Regions from separate parts of the Pseudoalteromonas sp. SIMBA_162 genome, predicted to be linked through region 1. Evidence: predicted binding sites of a transcription regulator. Region 1 holds the regulator's gene; each other region holds the start of a gene.
The links. The regulator sigma-54, encoded in region 1, starts transcription at its own class of promoters, with help from an activator protein. The targets are predictions, from matches to a motif close to GTTGGCACGNNNNTNGNNT.

Region 1 (4,930 bases):
ATTGGCGTCCTTTATTTATACTGTAACTGTTACCTAATGGGTGGGGGAGTACGACCTAGCAGCCAGTTATTTTGATTATAGTTATTTTATTTAAATGTTAAAAATTAACGTTACTCTTGTTCGTTAAATCGTTGCGAAATAAGTTCTCCAATTGCATTTAAAGCTTGCTCTGCATCAGGCCCTTCACATACCACTTTAACTTCTTTACCTTGGCTACTTTCAAGTAGCATTAGTGCTAATACACTGTCACCAGCAGCTTCTTTATCATCTTGAAATAAGGTGATTGAAGCATCAAATTTTACAGCGAGTTGGGCTAATACAGTCGCGGCTCTGGCATGCAGTCCTAATTTATTTTGTATTAAAAAAGTGTCTTCTATACGCATACATTACTCTATCAAAGCTGAACAGGTTATTAGTTTTGTAAAATTACTTTTCTTGTTCTCTGTGACGTATTTTTACATTGGGATGCGTAACTGCAAAGCTTTCGCCAATTGTTTGCGCTAAATATACAGAGCGATGTTGCCCGCCAGTACAGCCAATCGCAATAGTTAAATAGCTTCTGTTATTTCGCTCTAGGTGTGGTAGCCATGTTTGTACAAAGGTTTGTATTTGCCATGTAAATTTTTGAACTATGCTGTGGCTAGCCAAATAATCTTTTACTGGTTGGTCTAGGCCATTAAGTGGTTTTAGTTCAGGCTCCCAATGCGGGTTAGGTAAAAAACGCGCATCAAATACGTAATCTGCTTCTTTAGGAATGCCATGTTTAAAACCAAAAGATTCAAATGTAACAATTAGCTGCTTGTCTTTTTTACCTAATATTTTTTCGCGAATTGATTCAGCAAGTTGATGAACGCTTAGCTCACTGGTATCGATCATGTAATCGGCGCGCGTAATTAGCACATCGAGAAGTTCTTTTTCTTTTTTTATGGCTAAATCAAGCGGAAGTGAATCTATTGATAAAGGGTGTAAGCGTCTGGTTTCAGAAAAGCGTTTAATAAGGGTTTGATCTTCACTGTCTAAGTAGAACAGCGTTGGTTTTGTAAAACCCGGTAAGTATTCGATGATGTGATTAAACTCATCTTGCTCTTTTGGTAAATTTCGCACATCTATACTAACGGCAATTTTATCGTAGTTATCAGAAACGCTTCTTACCAAAGAAGGTAATAAATTTACTGGAATGTTATCTACGCAATAATAACCTAGATCTTCAACAACGCGTAAAGCAACCGACTTACCAGAACCAGAACGGCCACTTATGATAATCAACTCCATTAATCACCCTTTAAATTTGTTACGATTGGTCAACAATAATTTGATACAACTCAGCATCCGATTTAGCACAGCGAAGCTGCTTACAAAATTCTTTATTTTTTAGTTTATCAGCTATCGTTGCTAGCGTCTTTAAATGCTGTTGGTTATCGCCTTCAGGTACGATGAGTGCAACAAAAATATCAACAGGGCGGTTGTCTATAGCATCAAAATTAATCGGTGTTTCACTTACTAACACCAATGCTAAAGGTTCTTGTGCGCCGCTCATTCGGCCATGTGGAATAGCAATACCTCTTCCTATCCCTGTGCTGCCTAGCTTTTCGCGGGTTAATAAAGCGCCCAAAATATCCTGTTGAGATAAATACGGTAATTTATCGTGAGCCAGCTCGCTAATAAACTCTAAAATTCTTTTTTTACTATTAAAAAGGACCGCAGCTTTACTGCAGTCCTGGCATATAAGTGAACTTAATTTCATCATATTAGTGTCGAGCAAGCTTCTCTTTGTGTTTAATTACTTGACGGTCAAGCTTGTCAATCAATGAATCAATAGCTGCATACATATCTTGATGTTCAGTGGATGCGAATAATTCAGCACCACTTACATGAATAGTTGCTTCTGCTTTTTGATTTAATTTTTCTATATCAAGAATGACATGAACATTATTAATATGATCAGAGTGCCTTTCTAGCTTCGCAAATTTGGTATTTATATAGTCTCTTAATGAATCAGTTAGTTCTACATGACGACCAGTTAAATTTAGTTGCATAAGCATTACCCTCTTTGTTTAGCGTCTTAAATCAGGCTCTTTCGCTGATTTGACGGTGGAATAGCCAGAGATTCGCGATATTTTGCGATTGTACGTCTCGCTACTTTAATTCCTTGCTCAGCCAATATATCCGCAATTTTGCTATCACTCAATGGTTTTGCTGAGTTTTCTGCTGCGATTAATTTTTTAATAAGTGCACGTATTGCCGTAGATGAACATTCTCCACCATTTTCGGTACTTACGTGGCTTGAGAAAAAGTATTTAAGCTCAAATATTCCACGCGGTGTGTGCATATACTTTTGCGTAGTTACGCGCGAAATTGTTGATTCGTGCATTTCTACCATTTCGGCAACATCATTTAAAACCATCGGTTTCATGGCTTCTGGGCCGTGTTCAAAAAAGCCCTGTTGTTGTTTAACAATACAGTTAGTTACTTTTAAAAGTGTATCATTTCTACTTTCTAAGCTTTTTATAAACCATTTAGCTTCTTGTAAATGTGAGCGAATAAATTGACTGTCGCCGCTTGATTTAACTGTACGCGACATCGCTGCATATTGGCTGTTTACACGAATTTTTGGCATGCTGTCTGGGTTTAACTCTACAATCCAGCGGCCTTTAATTTTTTTAACTGACACATCAGGTATTACATACTCAGACTCTTCTCGTACTATTGTGTCTGCAGGCTTAGGGTTGAGAGTATGAATAAGTGTCATTATTTCTTTAAGCTCATCTTCTTTGAGCTTCGTTTTTTTCATTAATGTACGGTAGTCACGAGCAGCTAACAAATCAATGTGCTCTGTTAAAATCATTTTTGTTTCATCAATAAAAGGCGTGCCTTTATCAAATTGATTTAACTGAATACACAAGCACTCTTGTAAGCTACGTGCCGCAATACCCACTGGGTCAAATAGCTGAATGCGCTTTAAAACCGCTTCTATTTCGTCAAGTTCAACCTCAACGTCATCGTCGTTATCTTGATTAAAGCTCTCTAAAATCTCTTCGCAGCTGAGTGTCAGTATGCCTGAATCATCCACCGCTTCTACAATAGCAATAGCGATGGCTTCATCTGTAGGGCTAAATGGCGTTAATTGTAATTGCCACATTAAGTATTCGTGAAGCGTTTCAGTTGATGCGCCCTGATATATAGACTCATCTTCAGGCATTGGGCCTGAAGATGATGCAGGGGCTGCACTCATATACTCATCCCAGCTAACATCCATTGCCATGTCGTCACTTACGGTATCTTTAGCAAGCGCTTCACCACTGTCTTGTTCATACTCGCTAGGGGCTTCATCTGCAGATACGGTTACTGTAACTTCATCATTATCTGCTTTTTGCTCATTTTTGCCCGCAAGATCATCGGCATAGTCTTGCTCCTCAACCTCAAGTAATGGGTTGCTGTCGAGCGCTTCTTGTATTTCTTGCTGAAGATCCAATGTACTTAATTGCAGCAAGCGAATAGCTTGTTGCAACTGAGGTGTCATTGTAAGTTGCTGGCCCATGCGCAGCTGTAGTGATTGCCTCATGTATCTCTAACAATCCTTTTAAGTTGTTATAATTAATACTAGCAGATGCTTATAAATAAGGCGTAAATGTTACAGCCTAAATTGCTCGCCTAAATATACATCGCGTACAGTTTTATCATTTAATACGTGTTCAGGGGTACCAGAAGCAATCAGTTCCCCATGAGAAACAATGTAGGCTTTTTCGCAAACATCAAGGGTTTCTCTTACATTGTGGTCTGTTATTAATACGCCAATCCCACGGTTTTTCAGGTGTTCAATAATTTTTTTAATATCTAATACTGAGATAGGGTCAACACCGGCAAATGGTTCGTCTAGCAAAATAAACTTTGGATCTGCGGCTAAAGCACGTGCAATCTCTACTCGGCGACGTTCTCCGCCCGATAATGCCATACCTTTGCTATCGCGAATGTGTTGAATGCTAAATTCATCCAATAGATTATTTAATGTATCTTCTCTGGCTTGCTTAGTGAGCTCCTTTCGAGTTTCTAAAATAGCCATTAAGTTTTGATACACTGTTAATTTTCTAAATATAGACGACTCTTGTGGTAAGTAGCCAATGCCTAATCTAGCACGACTGTGCATAGGTAAAAGCGTAATATCGTTATCATCGATAGATATTTTGCCTTTGTCGCTAGGGACTAAGCCTACAATCATGTAAAAGGTTGTTGTTTTACCTGCGCCGTTTGGCCCAAGCAAGCCTACAATACTTCCAGCTTTAACTTCTAAGCCCACATTTTTTACAACTTCACGGCCTTTGTAGCTTTTGGCTAGTAGCTCTGCTTTTAATGTACTCATGGTTGGCCTTTGTCATTTTTTTTAGGCTCCACAGGCACTAAGATAGTGTGTACACGGTCTGTTGAACTTTCATCTTTTTCGGCGCTAATAAGCTGCTGTTCTATATCGTAGGTAATGCTTTTTGCATTCATTTTTTGCCCAGCTTGAGATATCTCTGCATCTCCAATTAATGTTAAAAAACGCGTTGAAACATCGTACCTAACTTCATTAGCGCTGGCGCTCATTATTGTGCCGTCGGCTTGTTTTTCTTCAAAATATGCAGGCGTACCTGTGGCAATTAACAATTGCTTGTTGTCGCCTAGCTCATCGCGCTTGTGAACCTCAAGGCGGTCTGCGGTAATTTTTCTGTCGCCATGAATAATTTCAACATTTTTTTCGAAGATACCTACGTTTTCTTTTAGTTGACCCTCTTGTTTATCCGCACTAATCGAAATTTGATTTGCAGAAATTGGCGCTGTTGGTTCAGCGGCATTAGTACCTAATGCAAGTAAAAATGTTGGAATAATAAAGAGTGTTGATAGTTTATTGGTCATAATAAATAGTTCGCGTATGGTTAATTAATTTTATCACTTC
Region 2 (4,930 bases), on a different contig from region 1:
ACTTCACTAATACGTACAGGCGCCATTGCTTCTAAATCATCAGCCAGCATATCGGCAGCACGCTTAGACATATTGCCCAGTATTTTGTCTTTCAGACCGTCGTCTGCACCTTTGATTGCTTTCATTAATACATCTTGTTGTACTTCTCGTAGAATGGCTTGAATACCACGGTCATCCACATCCATTAAGTTTTCAAATACAAACATAAGATCCTGAATTTGCTGAGACATCTCTTCGTCATGTTCACGAATAGAATCCATTAGCTGCCCTTCTACGTTTGTATCTAGGTAGTTCATGATGTCTGCCGCGGCTTTTAAGCCACCCATTTTCGCAGCTTGTGCCCCTGCTTGTCCGGCAAATTGTTTTTCCATAATTTCGTTAAGTTCTTGTAGTGCGGCTGGTTGCACTTCTTCAAGGTTGGCAATTCGCATGGTTAAGTCAAGACGTACTTTCTCTGGGAACTGCGCAATAATTTCTGCGGACTGCTCAGGCTCTAAGTAAGACAATACAATCGTTTGTATTTGGGGGTGTTCATTACGAATAATATTCGCCACCTGCTTAGAATCCATCCATTTGAGAGAATCAAGGCCTTTAGCCCCAGACCCCATAACAATTTGGTCAATAAGGCTGGCCGCTTTATCTTCACCCAATGCAGCAGTAAGCGCCTTTTTAATAAAGTCTTCCGACTGAAACCCTATAGTACTGAAGCTTTGAATTTGCTCAATAAATAAGTTGTGAACCGCACTTATTTTAGCCTGTGACAGGTCGTCTAACGCAGCCATTGCCATCCCGACTTTTTGCACTTGTTTAGGCTCCAAGTGCTTAAGTATTTGCGCTGCATCTTCCTCTGATAAGCTAAGTAATAAAATAGCGGCTTTATCTACACCGTCTAGCTTATCAACATCAAACGCTGCTGGAAGTTGTTTTTGTTCTTGATCTTGATCAGTCATCTTCTGTTAACCACGCTTTCACTACTTGTGATGATAGTTCTGGTTCATTGGCTACAAGGGCACGAATTGCTTTAAGTAAGTCTTCGTCGCCATGTAAATCTGGTAATTGCAGTGTACCATCGCTTGAGAAACCAATTGAAGCAGAATCAAAGTCTTTGTTTAGCATATCCAACGTGCTATCGCCAATGTCTACGCCTGCACTTAACGCATCTTCGTCATACTCTTCAAGTGTATCGTCTGGGTAAATTAAGCGTTTAAGCATCGGTTTAACTACCGCCATTATGAGTACAATAATAACTAATGCACCCAGTACCAAGCGGATTATTTTCATAAACCAATCCTGCTCCCAAAGCGGCACGCTAATATCAAAATCAGTTGCTTCGCGAACAAACGGAACCGTTACCACTTCAAGTGCATCACCACGCTGCATGTCAAAACCAACGCCACCTTGTAATAAACGACGAATATTTGACAGTTCTTCCACTGAGCGCGGTGTCATTGTGGTTTCACCGTTTTCACCTACTTTCGGAATGTAGTCAACGGCCACCGACACACTTATTCTACGTATCACACCTGTTTGCTGACGCTTATGTGAGATAGTTGTATCTAACTCATAGTTACGCGTCGCTTCTTTATGCGTTCTTGATGGTGAAGTTGCACTACCTGCTCCACCTTGTCCTGCTACTTCAGGAATATTAGAGTTTACTGGAGGCTGATTCGTCAGTGCACCAGGTATACCTACCGCTAAACCACCTATATTATTTTCTTCGAATGTTGTTTCGCTTCTTACTGCTGGTAAATCTGGGTTGTAGCGTTTTTGCGTCTCCTCAACAGCACTAAAGTCCATACTTAAATCAACTTGTGCAGTGTAGTTTGCAAGCCCTACAACAGGTATTAAAATACTGTCTATTTTTTCAAGATATTCTTGTTCACGCTTACGCTCTATGTCGTACTCTTTACGTGAACGTGCAGCAAGCGATGTTTGCGAGCCTGAATTTAGTAAGCGACCATTTTGATCCGTTACTGTTACACGAGCCGGCTCTAAACCTTGTACAGCCGATGCAACCATATCAACCACTGAGTCGACCTCTTCGCTATCTAGCGAACGCCCACGCTTTAGCGTAAGCACAACAGTTGCTGAAGGCTTTTTCTCTCTGCGCGCAAATACATTTTCTTTTGGAATGGCAAGCAATACACGTGCACGCGTAATATTATTGAGCTCTTCAATTGTGCGCGCTAACTGTTGTTCTCGGCCATGCTTTAAGCGTTCACGCTCTAAACGCTGACTTACACCAAACCCCATGTCTTGCATAATAATATCTGAACCCGATGTAGGGCCTTGCTCTAGCCCTTCACGAGTCATTAAAAGTTTAATATTTTGATACTCAGTTTCAGGGACGAGCACTACATTTCCATCTACTTGGTATTCAATTTTTTGTGCGTCTAAAAAGTCGAGTGTTTCAATAAGCTCTTCTGTCTGCATTTTACCAAGTGGGCGCATATCTGGCTGACGTGCCCAAATAATAATAAATATAGCAATCGCTAAACAAATGCCTAAAGCAATAACTAAAGTTACTTGGCGCAATAAATCAACGCCATTTAGCGAACTTAAGTAGCCTGATTTCTGTTCTTGTTGATCGTCGCTATCGCTTTGGTCCATTTCACCAGTAGCAAGAGCCAGATCGGTTGATTGATTAGATTGCGCCACAATAATTCTCCACTACCTAGTTAAACAGGCATGTTCATGATTTCTTTGTAAGCTTCGACAAGTTTATTACGAACCTGCACTGTCGCTTCAAATGCAACTGACGACTTTTGAGAAGCAATCATTGCTTCAGCCAAAGACACGCTTCTGTCGCCTGTTTCTACCGCCACTACTTTTTGTTTAGCGTCTTGCTGCAAACCGTGCACAGTATTAATTGCATCCGATAGCATATCGCCAAATTGAGCGGTTGATGAGGCTTGTGTTTTTACTGGCAGTCTTTCGATTTGATTATTACGGCCAGCCTCTAAAGCCATTGATTGCATTTCTTGAAATACAGCGCTGTTTTGAATTTTCATAATTTGTCTCTGACAATGCAGTTAACTCTTAACATGAATAAAGCACAAAGCATGCCAAAAAATTAAATTAACCATTTCAATAGCTTAGGGTAAATTTGGCAAGTCAGAGTTTTGACAGCCCTAAATTCAAAGGGTAAATTTAGGGCTAAAAATGATGTTATGCGGGGAGTGAAATACCTAAATCGCGCATCTGCGCTAGTTTGTAACGTAAAGTCCGAGGGCTTATACCTAACGTTTCAGCGACATCTTTTCGCTTACCTTGGCATCTTGCTAACGTTTCTAAAATAATACGATGCTCTTTATCTTTTAGCTCATCCTTATAGCTTCCCGTATCAACAGCCAATAAGTCTTGTTTTGTTGGCTCGGCTGGAGATGACTGTTCGTCATAATACGCTGAACTCATAGCGCCTTGGTCAATATCTCTATTAGTAGCACTTACTTGCTGCTGACTAGTATTTTGCGCGCTGACAGATGCAGGCTCCATTACAAAATCTGTCGCCGCTATGTTTTCAATGAAAATAGCATGCTCGTTTAGAGTATCCCCAGTCCTAAGTATTAACGCACGTTGTATTACGTTATCAAGCTCACGCACATTACCAGGCCATGAATGAGCAAGTAATTTTTTCTCTGCGGCACTATCAAGATAAGCCATAGGCTCTTTACTTTTGTTTAAGTGGCGCTCAATTAAATGCTTAGCCAATACAAGGATATCTCCAGGTCGCTGACAAAGTGGTCGCCACATCAAAGGAAACACATTAAGCCTGTAATATAAATCTTCTCTAAATTGGTTTTCGGTAACCGCTTCTTTCAAATCGCGGTTACTTGTTGCAAGTATACGTACATCTAACTGGATTGTTTTTCTTCCACCTAAGCGCTCTACTTCGCGCTCTTGCAACACACGAAGTAGTTTAGCTTGCAGCCCTAAATCCATTTCTGTTATTTCGTCGAGCAATATAGTACCGCCTTGCGCTTGCTCAAACTTACCAGGACACGCTTGAATTGCGCCTGTAAACGCGCCTTTTTCATACCCAAATAAGGTTGCTTCAAGCATATTTTCAGGAATTGCTGCACAGTTAATCGCAACAAACGGCGCATCGCATCGGTTCGATTTATCATGAATATACCGTGCAAGCACTTCCTTACCTGAACCACTTGGGCCTAGCACCATAACGCTCGCATCAGAGCGTGCAACTTTACTTGCTAACTCTAAAAGTTGAATACTGCTTGGGTCGGCAACAATGGGGCCGTCGGTCTCTTTTGCTTTTTCAGGTAAGTATCGACTTACCATATTGAGTAAAACTTCAGGTGCAAACGGCTTTGCCATGTAATCAATAGCGCCCAAGCGCATCGCTTCAACAGCATCGTCAATGGTAGCGTACGCCGTCATCATTAAAACAGGCAATTCAGGGTGGTTAAGCTTAATACTGCGTAGTAAATCAAGCCCACTCATAGTGCCCATTTGTACATCACTCACCACCAGCGAAAATTGCTCTTTTTTTAGCAATAACATGGCTTGCTCTGCACAATTAGCCGCAATACATTCAATCCCCGACATTTCGAGTGTGTCAATTAAGGCTTCGCGAAGCCCTGCATCATCTTCGACAACTAAAATAGTGTTACTCATAATGATTCCTCTAATTTAGATGCGGTGCGAATAGGTAAAAGCAAACTAAAGCATGCTCCACCGCCTTTATTATTAGTCACGTCAACACGCCCCTGATGAGCGTTTGCAACCGAACTCACAACAGCAAGCCCTAACCCTGTGCCTTGGCTTTTAGTGGTATAAAAGGGTTCAAATATTTTTTCTGCTTGAGTTAAATCAATACCTGGACCGTTATCGGATACGCTGATACGAACAAAATCTGGATTTTGCTCGTCAGTCGCAGCACTTAATTTTACTTCAGCGCCAGCACCAATGA
Region 3 (4,930 bases), on a different contig from region 1:
TATTTTAGCCATAAGGCTTTGAATATCGCTAGCTGCTACGTGTTTAGCCGCATCAAATCTAAAACCTTTTACTCCAATAGCCTGAAGATCGTTAATATAAGCAGCGAGAGTATTTTGCACGTAATTTGAAGACGTATTCAAATCAGCAAGTCCTACTAACTCGCAGTTTTGAACGCGGTAACGATTATTACCGTAATCTTCTGGATTTATACTACAGCTTTCATGAAAGTCTTGTGGGCTATAAATTGGGTATTGTTTATTACCAAACGTGCTACCCGCAACGCCATTACCACTGCCAGCCGCCATGTGATTAATTAAGGTATCTACATAAATATCGACCCCTGCACTTTTACAACGGTTAACCATATCTACAAACTGCGTTCGATTACCGCCTCGGCTTTGCAGTTGGTAGCTCACAGGTTGATAGCGAGTCCACCATTGGTTGCCTGTAATATGCTCGTTAGGCGGAGACACTTGTACAGCAGCATACCCTTTTGGCCCTAAAAACTGCTCGCATTCTTGTGCAACATCGGGCCAACTCCATTCAAATAAATGAACAAACGTAGTGGGTGCAGCAGCTGCAAGATTAGGCAAAAGCAAACCTAGGCTTAAACCGGCGGTGGTGACCATTTTATTCAGCTTCATAGTGTGTGTTTCCAAATGTTGGCGGGCTAAACAACATGCCCAGCGTTATTTACAAGTGGTTAACACTAGTCTTGAGATTGATTAAATAACAACTGAATACGTATGCATTATGGGTAAACTATCCTTTATTATTAGATAATACCCCTCACAATTACACCATCTTTAAATAAAATGCCTTACACAAAGTAATGTAATCAGTAGTGTAATTATTGTTTAACTCTCTAATGCATAGCGTTGAATTGTCGGTTTGTGATTCTAGATAACTAAACGTCATTAAACCGCGGCTTATGGGTTTGCTAGGTGTCGCTTTTACTTGGCAATGTGTATTTAAATAAAGCCCTTTTTGAGTAGCAAGCTCAATAAATACTAAAGCCTCAGTGTTTGGCAGTATTAAACTAAACCGTGACTGTGAATGGCTAAGCCGCTTAAACGCGTTAATTAGCTCCTCAAAGCTCAAACCATCGGTGTGACGCGCAGTGTTTCGGGCGGCATTATTGCCTTTTAAACTGTGATTAAAGTAAGGCGGATTAGAAATGATGACATCAAAGGGAGCGTCACTATTAAAGCTTTGAATAGTTTGATGCTTAATAGCTATATTGGGCCACGGACTATTTGCTACGTTTTGTACTGCTTGATTGTGTGCGTTTTCATCTATTTCAACCGCAGTAATACTCAATGCTGGCCTGCGCTGTTTACACATTAACGCCAATAACCCCGTGCCTGTACCAATGTCTAGTAACGAGTTTGCACCAGCTAAGTTTGCCCACGCACCAAGCAAAATGCCGTCGGTTGAAACCTTCATTGCGCAGAGGTCGTGTTCAACCTTAAATTGTTTAAATGCAAAACCAGACATTTTTTCACCTTTTCATTCACCAAGCGCAGCATAGCGCGTATAATCAAGGTAATTGTCCACTATTTTAGACACTCTATGCAATTTTCTGAATTTGATCTTGATACCAAATTACTCGATGCCATTGATAAAATGGGCTACGAGAAGCCAACCAGTATTCAACAACAAGCTATTCCTGAAGCTCTTCAGGGACGTGATATTTTAGCGTCTGCGCCAACTGGCACAGGTAAAACAGCGGCATTTTTAATTCCTGCGATTCAATACTTATTGGATTTTCCGCGCCGTGAACCTGGTTTTGCCCGAGTATTAATAATGACGCCAACACGTGAGCTGGCTTATCAAATTCATGAGCAATGTGAGTTACTCGCCAAACGTACGCACCTAAAAATAGGTGTCGTGACCGGCGGTATTAACTACGGAACGCATAAAGAAATTTTTGAAAAAAATAACGACATATTAATTGCTACACCAGGGCGATTAATGGAATACCTTGAAACTGAAAACTTTCATGCTGAACACGTCGAAATGCTTATTATTGATGAAGCCGACCGCATGCTAGACATGGGCTTCAAAAAAGAAATGAGCCGTATTTGTGACGAAGCTAAAAACCGCCGTCAGTGCTTTTTATTCTCAGCAACCCTTGAGGGTGACAGCGTAGAGCGATTTGCAGAAACCACATTAAACGATCCGGCTTTGTTAGAAGCTGAGTCGTCTCGTAAAGAAAAAGCTAAAATTCACCAGTGGGTTCATCTTGCTGATGATTACCACCATAAACTCGAGCTTTTAGTCAACACCCTCAACGGCCCAGACGTGAGTAAAGCCATTGTATTTGTTAAAACCCGTGAACGTTTAGAAACTCTCATTGGTGAATTAACTAATAACGGTGTAAAAGCCGCTTGGCTGCGAGGTGAAATGCCACAAGACAAGCGCATGAAAGCAATGGAAAACTTTCATAGTGGCCGCACTAAAATATTAATTGCAACAGATGTAGCTGCTCGCGGTATTGACGTATCTGACATTAGCCACGTTATTAACTTTGATATGCCACGTACCGCCGACGTATATGTTCACCGTATTGGCCGTACTGGTCGCGCAGGTAAAAAAGGCATCGCTATTTCATTAGTTGAAGCGCATGATATTGGTATTTTGTACAAAGTAGAACGCTACATTGAACAAAAGCTTAAACGCCGTGTAATTAAAGGCATAGAGCCTCAGCATAAAGAGGCTAAGCCACCGGTTAAAAAGCGCAAAGATCCGGTAAAAATGAAAGCAAAGAAAAAAGCGAAAGTTAAAAAGAAAAAGTAACTTAGCATATTTACCAAAGCCGGCGTATGCCGGCTTTTTAATGCGTGTAACATATGTAACCGGTGCATGTAACACCTACCCATTTAAATGTAATTATTGCCCACCTGAATTCCCACTTAATAAAATAACCTTATATTTCAATAAATTAAAACTGGCACTGAACTTGTAATATTAAACACAGAATAGCCAGAATATTTAATGGTTTGGCTAAATTTTTAATTGATATAAAAGGATTGAGTTATGAACCGCTTAAAGTTAACTATCGCGTTAGTTTCGTTTTGTTGTTTATTTTTGTTAGCCTGCGCTACCAAAGTGAGTGCAGCAACACACCTAGCCGTAGTCAGCAGCGTAGCAACTCAACCTAACCTTCAGCAAACCATTACAAGCACGCTTCGTACTAACCCCAACTTTGCATTAAGCAATATTCGCGTACAGGTTAAAGATGGCGAGGTAGTATTACATGGTCAAGCGCAAACCGGTTTTGAACGTGCGCTTGCTCAAAAGTTTTTAGAAAATATGGATGGTGTTAAAATCATCCGTAACAAAATTAGTGTTATTTAAATCGCATTTTTATTAACTCAATTGATCCTAGGCGCAGCATGTTACTCCAACACATGCTGCGCCTTTTTTGTGCCAGTATTTACTTGCAACTCACATTAACTACAATAAAAAACTCGCTTTAATTACCTCTCACTTACCGCCTAATATTTGCCAAAATAATCCGCTCTTTAAATAATAAATTTATATTAAGCCTAGGCCTATTTAACTGATATTATTAAAGCGTGTTCTATCAAGGAGCAACATAATTACGGTGTGCGATTTGTGACCCAGTAAGCTAAGTACCTACTCCTGCATTATTTTAATGACTTCGCCTATGTAGGTATAACTTAAAGTCGTATACAGCTTATACGCCCTACTTGCTCCTTATTAACTATTATTTAGGCTACAAGGAGAAGCAACCTATAAGGGGGACCACAAAAGTTACTGCATGTTTTATATTTATGCTGCGTTATCGTCGGTTTCGAGAAGTAACTACACAATAGGCTTAGCCTTATCGATATATCACATAGCCCGCTTTCAATTTCACCCCAAAAGGTAAATAGGCCTTAATCAATAATCAATTAACGTTGCTCTCACCTTCTCAAACACTTAAATAGCCATAAAAAAATGCAGCTTTATAAAGCTGCATTTAGTCGTTGTGAACCATAAGTCATTTTTATTTAAGCCCACAACGCGTATTTAAATGTAAAATTGCGTTGCGAGTGAGTAAATAATTCCCACTGGTATTAATAGCTCATTTATTCGTTTTGGCTTGAATCTGCTCCACCAGCGTTGCCTTTATTTGATGATTGCTGGTTAATTTTATCGCTGATCATGGCATCGAGTTTTTCACCGCCTTTAATACCAAAATCGAGCGTGCGAATAGGGAATGGAATACTAATATCAGCTTCATCCAACGCTTGTTTAACAGCAACTACGCCTTTATGACGCACTGTCATAAAGTCTGGTTCACCTGGGTATTTAATCCAAAACCACACCAATAAATTAATGCTACTGTCGCCAAAGCCTTCAGCATAAACATCGGTTTCGTTTTTACGAATGACAAAGTCCAAATTGTTAATCTTATCTACAATAACTTCTTTCGCTTTTTCAATGTCGTCACCATACGAAATGCCTACCGGTACTTCTATGCGTCTAACTCCGAGTGTGGTGTAATTTTTTAACACATTTCTGAATAATACCTTGTTTGGTACTAAAATTAACTGCCCGTAAAAGCTCTCTATTAGCGTGTTACGCAAGTTTATTGAGTGCACTGAACCAAACACGTCGTCGGTTTCGATTACGTCTCCTGTTTTAAAGGGTTTGCGTATACCCATTGCTATGCCCGCAATCAAGTTTTCGGTCATATCTTGAAACGCAAAACCTATGGCTAAACCAACAATACCCGCACCGGCTAATAAAGAGGTAACCGTACCTTTTAACCCCACAAAATCCAGCGCTATAAATACCCCAACACACAGTACAATAACCTTAAATATAGAGGCCATTAAATCGGCTATTTGTTGTGAGTCGAGTGAACGGCGCAATATGTTTTTCATTAGGTTGCCAGCAAAGCGCGCTAGCATTGAA
Region 4 (4,930 bases), on a different contig from region 1:
AAATTACCTGTGAGGCATTAGTTATTTTTATCTGAAGTGCTAATTGTTAATCAAATGTTTAATTGTGTTTTTTCTGTTTTTTAATTTTTATTTTACTCGGTTATTTTTTAGTTTGTTGTTTTAAATGTATTTTTACTAGTTTTGTTTTTTATTTATGCATATTCGATTGTTTTAAATGGGTAATTATTCAGATTATTTTATTTAGGTTTTTAATCATTGTGTTTGTAGTGTTTTTTATTGCAGCTAGTAGTTATGTTTATCGCAATAAAAATCGTCAATAATTTGATATTTAAAATAGTAATTGACTTAAAAATACGATTTTTTAATAGAGTGCTTCTCTAATAAATAAAAAGCGCCTGCTATGAGGCAGGCGCTTTAGTGTTAGTTACGTTTAAACGTGTCTAACTGGGGATGGAGCCTCTCAGCTTTTTGCTAAGGGCATAAATTTTGAAGCAAATTGCTTGCTGAATATTTTAGTCTTGCTTAGCCACTAAAAATTGGATGATTAAATCTTTAGTGTTATCAAAAACAGGGGGGCATATGAGTTAAATTTATGTCCATAAAACGCTGCTTTCATCTTTATTATTTATAACGATAAATAACGAACGCAGTCTATGTTTGTATAAAGCCATAAAGTTGTTTACTTAGGCAAGTAATAACTAGACCAATGACCCTTATTCTGAGCCGAACAACATAAACGAGAAAAAAGAGACAGAACAGATACAAAAAAGCAGCATTCAATGAAATAAAATGCTGCTGAAGGGATGTTAAATATAGTGAGTTAATTGCGGGTTATTTAACGTGTTTAAAGGTAAATAATTGATAACCTTCTAGCTCAGGAACTAACGTTACTAGCTGCTCTTCTTGTTTTGCAATTTCAGCAAAATTACCGCATAACGAATTAGCTCGTTGCTCTAAGTTGTTCGCGTGTAACTCTACTTTCTCTTCAATTTGTGCGCCCATATTTTCCATGCGTTCTTCGAATGCATCCATATCGCCGCCAGAACCTAATAACTCCGATCCAAGCGCGACCAGGATACTACCCATAGATTGCATGACTGCTGATTCAACGGCTGTTTCTATTTGTTTTTCAAACTGATGCTCAAAGTTTTCACCAAATTGGTTAAAACTTTGCTGGCCCATAACAAAGGTGCCTTCTTGATAAAACGTGTTTTCTACTTCTACGCGTATATCGTCCATTAACGATGACATATCGTCTAAGCCATTAATGTTAAAAGCATTACCGACTTCTTCTAAAGCAACACCGGCGATTTTTACGCCGTCTAATGCAATATTAGCGACTTCGGGTAGCTGTATACGTAAGCTATCAGAGTATTGAGTAAGAGCTTGGCGTTGTAAGTTATTAAGCGCTACAAACTCACCGTTTACCATTAAATCGCCATTGCTGTTGAATTGCATAGCTTGGTTTTTTGCTGTAAAAATTTCTAGTTCGTTTGGCTTGATGCGAACATCATTTTTAAACTCTACGTCGCATTGATCGTTGCTAAATGAAATTGTTGAATCATTATCGTTGTGTGCCATAGCAACAGGTGTACAGATTAATGCGCTAACTAATAGTAATTTTTTCATGTGATGACTCTATTTTTTGTTGATAACAAATAACTAATAACAAGTTTGGTGCCACTATTTTTTTATCAACAAAAGCAATGGCTTGTGTTTTTTGCTGGGTTTAAAGGTCTGTTTGGTTTTTATTATTAGACTATATTTTGGTGAAATTAACCAATGAATATAAATTTATAAAAAAAATTTATCGATACGATAAAAAACTCTCACTTTCCACAATTGCAATTTAGCGCTATTTATTCACATTAATGACATGAAGGCTATTTACTATGGCTTTGTGGCTTTACTTTGATGCTAATTTGTACAGCATATTGGTGTTAAATTTTTTAATTTACCAATTACATTAATTAAAGCGTAATTGGTCTCAAACACTTTATGGAGTGGGTTGTGGGTAAGACATTTAGTTACGATGCGCTAGATGATGATTTTGTTGAAGACGAATACGAAATGGTCGGTCGAAATCAACACGATAAAAACAAGCAAAAGGTTAAGAAAAAGTTGGAAGACTACCTTGAGCAAAAACGCTTGCGCAAAAATCTAGGCGAAGATGACTTAAGCGATTACATTGATTAAATTGCACTAGTATAAATACAATACCAATTAATAACGGCAGCTAAGTGCACAGATAAGTACGCTTAAGCAGTTGTTACATTGGCAATAAAGAGGCTAATAGCCTCTTTATTACTTTTTACTGCGTGCTTTTAGCCTTACTTAATGCTTTTTGTATAGTGAGCTCTATCTTTTCTGGCTTAGTAAAAGGGGCATAGCGCTTAATTGGCGTGCCATCGGCTGCAATTAAAAACTTAGTGAAATTCCATTTTATTTTTCGAGTTAAAAGCCCCGGTAATGCTGATTTTAAAAATCGAAATACAGGGTGTGCATTTTTACCATTCACATCAACTTTGTCTGTTATTAAAAAGCTGACTCCATAATTTATTAAGCACCCTTGCTCTATTTGCGACGCATCTCCAGGTTCTTGTTGGCCAAATTGATTGCACGGAAAGCCTATAATCACAAGTCCTTGACTGGCGTACTTTTCATGAAGCGCTTGTAAAGATGCGTACTGGTAAGTAAATCCGCATTTACTTGCAGTATTAACAATGAGTACAACTTTTCCCTCAAAGTCATCAAAGTTAATAGGTTGGCCTTGTAGACTTGTTGCGCTTAATTGATGAAACTTTTGCATGGTGGCTTCTTATTATTGTTGTTAGGCATATTTTAACGCGGTAAAGGTTTTACATAAAGTATAAAGTTTATTCGTGGAGCGAGGTGTGTGACCTAACGGCCTTGGTATAGTTTGAGCTAAATTTTGCGTATTGATTATACCTAATTCCACATCCTTGTCGGTGAAAAATAATAAACAATCCTCTGGCTGCTAAAACTTAACTTTAGAGGGTAATAAGCCCTAATTTAAAATTAGAAACAAACCCATACCGGCAAGTGTTGTGTAATAAATGTTGTGTGTTTTATAAGCTACAATAATGGCTACAATAGCGGCGCTTAAGTAAGGGTTTTGCCAATGTAGGTTTATGCCTTCTTCACCCAAAAATACAATAGGAACCCAAATAGCGGTAAGCACGGCAGGTGCACTAAAGCTTAAAAATTGCTGCATTTTAGGGCCTACTTTAAACGGCAGTGCACGGTGTAAAAATAAATAACGCGTAAAAAACGTAATGCAGGCCATGAGTAAAATAGTGGTCATCATGTTTTAGTGTCCTTTTTCGCTGTTAGCCTTGCCGTTGAATAACCTGCACTCATTGCTAATAATGCGGAGCACACTAGCCATAATTCAAACCCTGTGCTTTTTAACCACGTAGCAGTAATACCTGCCACAGTAACAGTCACTAAAGAGGCGGTATTTTTAATACCTGGAATAACTAAGGCGATAAAAGTAGCTGCAATTGCAAAGTCGAGCCCTAAGTTAGTTAAATCAGGAAGCATAGATCCTGCAACAATGCCTATTAATGTCCATATATTCCATGCGATGTAAAAACTAAAGCCTGCACTAAGCGCATAAACTAAACGCACTTTTGTGCGATAAGCTTTGCGGTGATGAGAAAACGCAAATAATTCATCGGTTAATACAAAGCTAACAGGTAGGCGCCATCGCATTGGTTGATCTATGACTTTATGCCTAACAGCAAGTCCATATAAAAAATGCCGAGAGCTAATTATAAACGTGGTGAATAATATGGTAAGTAAGGGGGTGTTACCCGCCATAAGTTCAATAGCGACAAGTTGAGCTGAACCTGCAAAGACCAGTAACGACATGGCTTGTGTTTCAAGAGCTGTAAACCCATTTTGAATAGCTAAAGAGCCGCAGAGTATTCCCCATGGAATAACGGCTAAGCAAAGCGGAAGCATATCTAAAAAGCCTTTTATTATCGCTTTTTTAACTGGTTGCATAGCATTTACCTTGCTGGCTTGTAGAATGGCAGATAACGACACCTTATTATGAGGTTGATTAGCATTTTAATAATACTGTTTTTTAGAGGGTAAACACAATGACGACGATAAAAGTATGGGATGGGTTTATACGGTGTTTTCATTGGCTGTTAGTCATTAGTATTGCTGTTTTATATTTTAGTGTAGAAGAAGGCATGATTGAGCTGCATTTTGTTGCTGGGTTCTTTATTTTAGCGCTCATTGTTACGCGAATAGTATGGGGGATTGTGGGTAGTAGAACAGCAAAATTAAGTGGCTTGTTTCACTCACCTAAGGCTGTGTTACAGGGGCTTAAAAAACCGATTGACACCATTGGACACTCTGCTCCTGGCAGCTATATGGTTCTTGCTTTTTTTACGCTTATATTAACGCAATTAATTACCGGGTTGATGAGTAGCGACGGTATTTTAACTGACGGCCCGCTTGTTGAATATGTATCGAGTGATACGGTCGATTTTGCTAATTGGCTGCATCACCTCAATTTTGACATATTGCTGTATGCAATAGGCTTGCATATAGCGGCAATTGTTGTGTACAAGATTAAAGGTAAGCCTTTAGTAAAAGCAATGATTACTGGAGAAAAAGCATCAAAATCAAACAGTGTACAAAGCTCCGTAACTAAGTCGCCTTGGCTCGCGTGGGCTATATTTGCAGGCTTACTAATTGTACTCGCATTTACTTGGGGGCAAGAGCCTTTGCAGTACTTATTTGGATAAATTTAGCTTTTAAAGTGGTCCTTAATTACTGGTTGTAGAACTCGGTTACATTCTTTTGTTTGATTGTTGGGGAGTGGGTACTTATAATTAGCACTTCCTTGGCAAGTTAATGGTTTGCAGTATTACTTGTTATTGGTGCTTGTTGTTTATTCATAATGAATAAACTATGTCACTCTTAAGGTGTA

Region 2: fliE (flagellar hook-basal body complex protein FliE) is a predicted target of sigma-54. The motif match lies at 3,052-3,070, and genes of this name have one in related genera.
Region 3: R0J88_RS09700 (BON domain-containing protein) is a predicted target of sigma-54. The motif match lies at 2,951-2,969, and genes of this name have one in related genera.
Region 4: R0J88_RS14280 (YggN family protein) is a predicted target of sigma-54. The motif match lies at 1,628-1,646, and genes of this name have one in related genera.

What each region holds. Positions count from the first base shown of each region.
Region 1 is NZ_JAWJBQ010000006.1:183,892-188,821, reverse strand. It holds gene mgtE (magnesium transporter) at 1-2, opposite strand, end outside; gene R0J88_RS06720 (HPr family phosphocarrier protein) at 111-383, opposite strand; gene rapZ (RNase adapter RapZ) at 427-1,272, opposite strand; gene ptsN (PTS IIA-like nitrogen regulatory protein PtsN) at 1,292-1,744, opposite strand; gene hpf (ribosome hibernation promoting factor) at 1,749-2,036, opposite strand; gene R0J88_RS06700 (RNA polymerase factor sigma-54) at 2,063-3,562, opposite strand; gene lptB (LPS export ABC transporter ATP-binding protein) at 3,632-4,357, opposite strand; gene lptA (lipopolysaccharide transport periplasmic protein LptA) at 4,354-4,890, opposite strand; gene lptC (LPS export ABC transporter periplasmic protein LptC) at 4,880-4,930, opposite strand, start outside.
Region 2 is NZ_JAWJBQ010000018.1:89,712-94,641, forward strand. It holds gene fliG (flagellar motor switch protein FliG) at 1-950, opposite strand, end outside; gene fliF (flagellar basal-body MS-ring/collar protein FliF) at 943-2,658, opposite strand; gene fliE (flagellar hook-basal body complex protein FliE) at 2,679-3,011, opposite strand; gene R0J88_RS14055 (sigma-54-dependent transcriptional regulator) at 3,169-4,635, opposite strand; gene R0J88_RS14060 (sensor histidine kinase) at 4,632-4,930, opposite strand, start outside.
Region 3 is NZ_JAWJBQ010000010.1:125,877-130,806, reverse strand. It holds gene R0J88_RS09715 (alpha-amylase) at 1-645, opposite strand, end outside; gene R0J88_RS09710 (tRNA1(Val) (adenine(37)-N6)-methyltransferase) at 797-1,498, opposite strand; gene srmB (ATP-dependent RNA helicase SrmB) at 1,574-2,800, shown strand; gene R0J88_RS09700 (BON domain-containing protein) at 3,041-3,361, shown strand; gene R0J88_RS09695 (mechanosensitive ion channel family protein) at 4,099-4,930, opposite strand, start outside.
Region 4 is NZ_JAWJBQ010000019.1:19,250-24,179, forward strand. It holds gene R0J88_RS14280 (YggN family protein) at 793-1,590, opposite strand; gene R0J88_RS14285 (PA3496 family putative envelope integrity protein) at 1,972-2,157, shown strand; gene R0J88_RS14290 (glutathione peroxidase) at 2,273-2,770, opposite strand; gene R0J88_RS14295 (AzlD domain-containing protein) at 2,990-3,289, opposite strand; gene R0J88_RS14300 (AzlC family ABC transporter permease) at 3,286-3,990, opposite strand; gene R0J88_RS14305 (cytochrome b/b6 domain-containing protein) at 4,089-4,745, shown strand.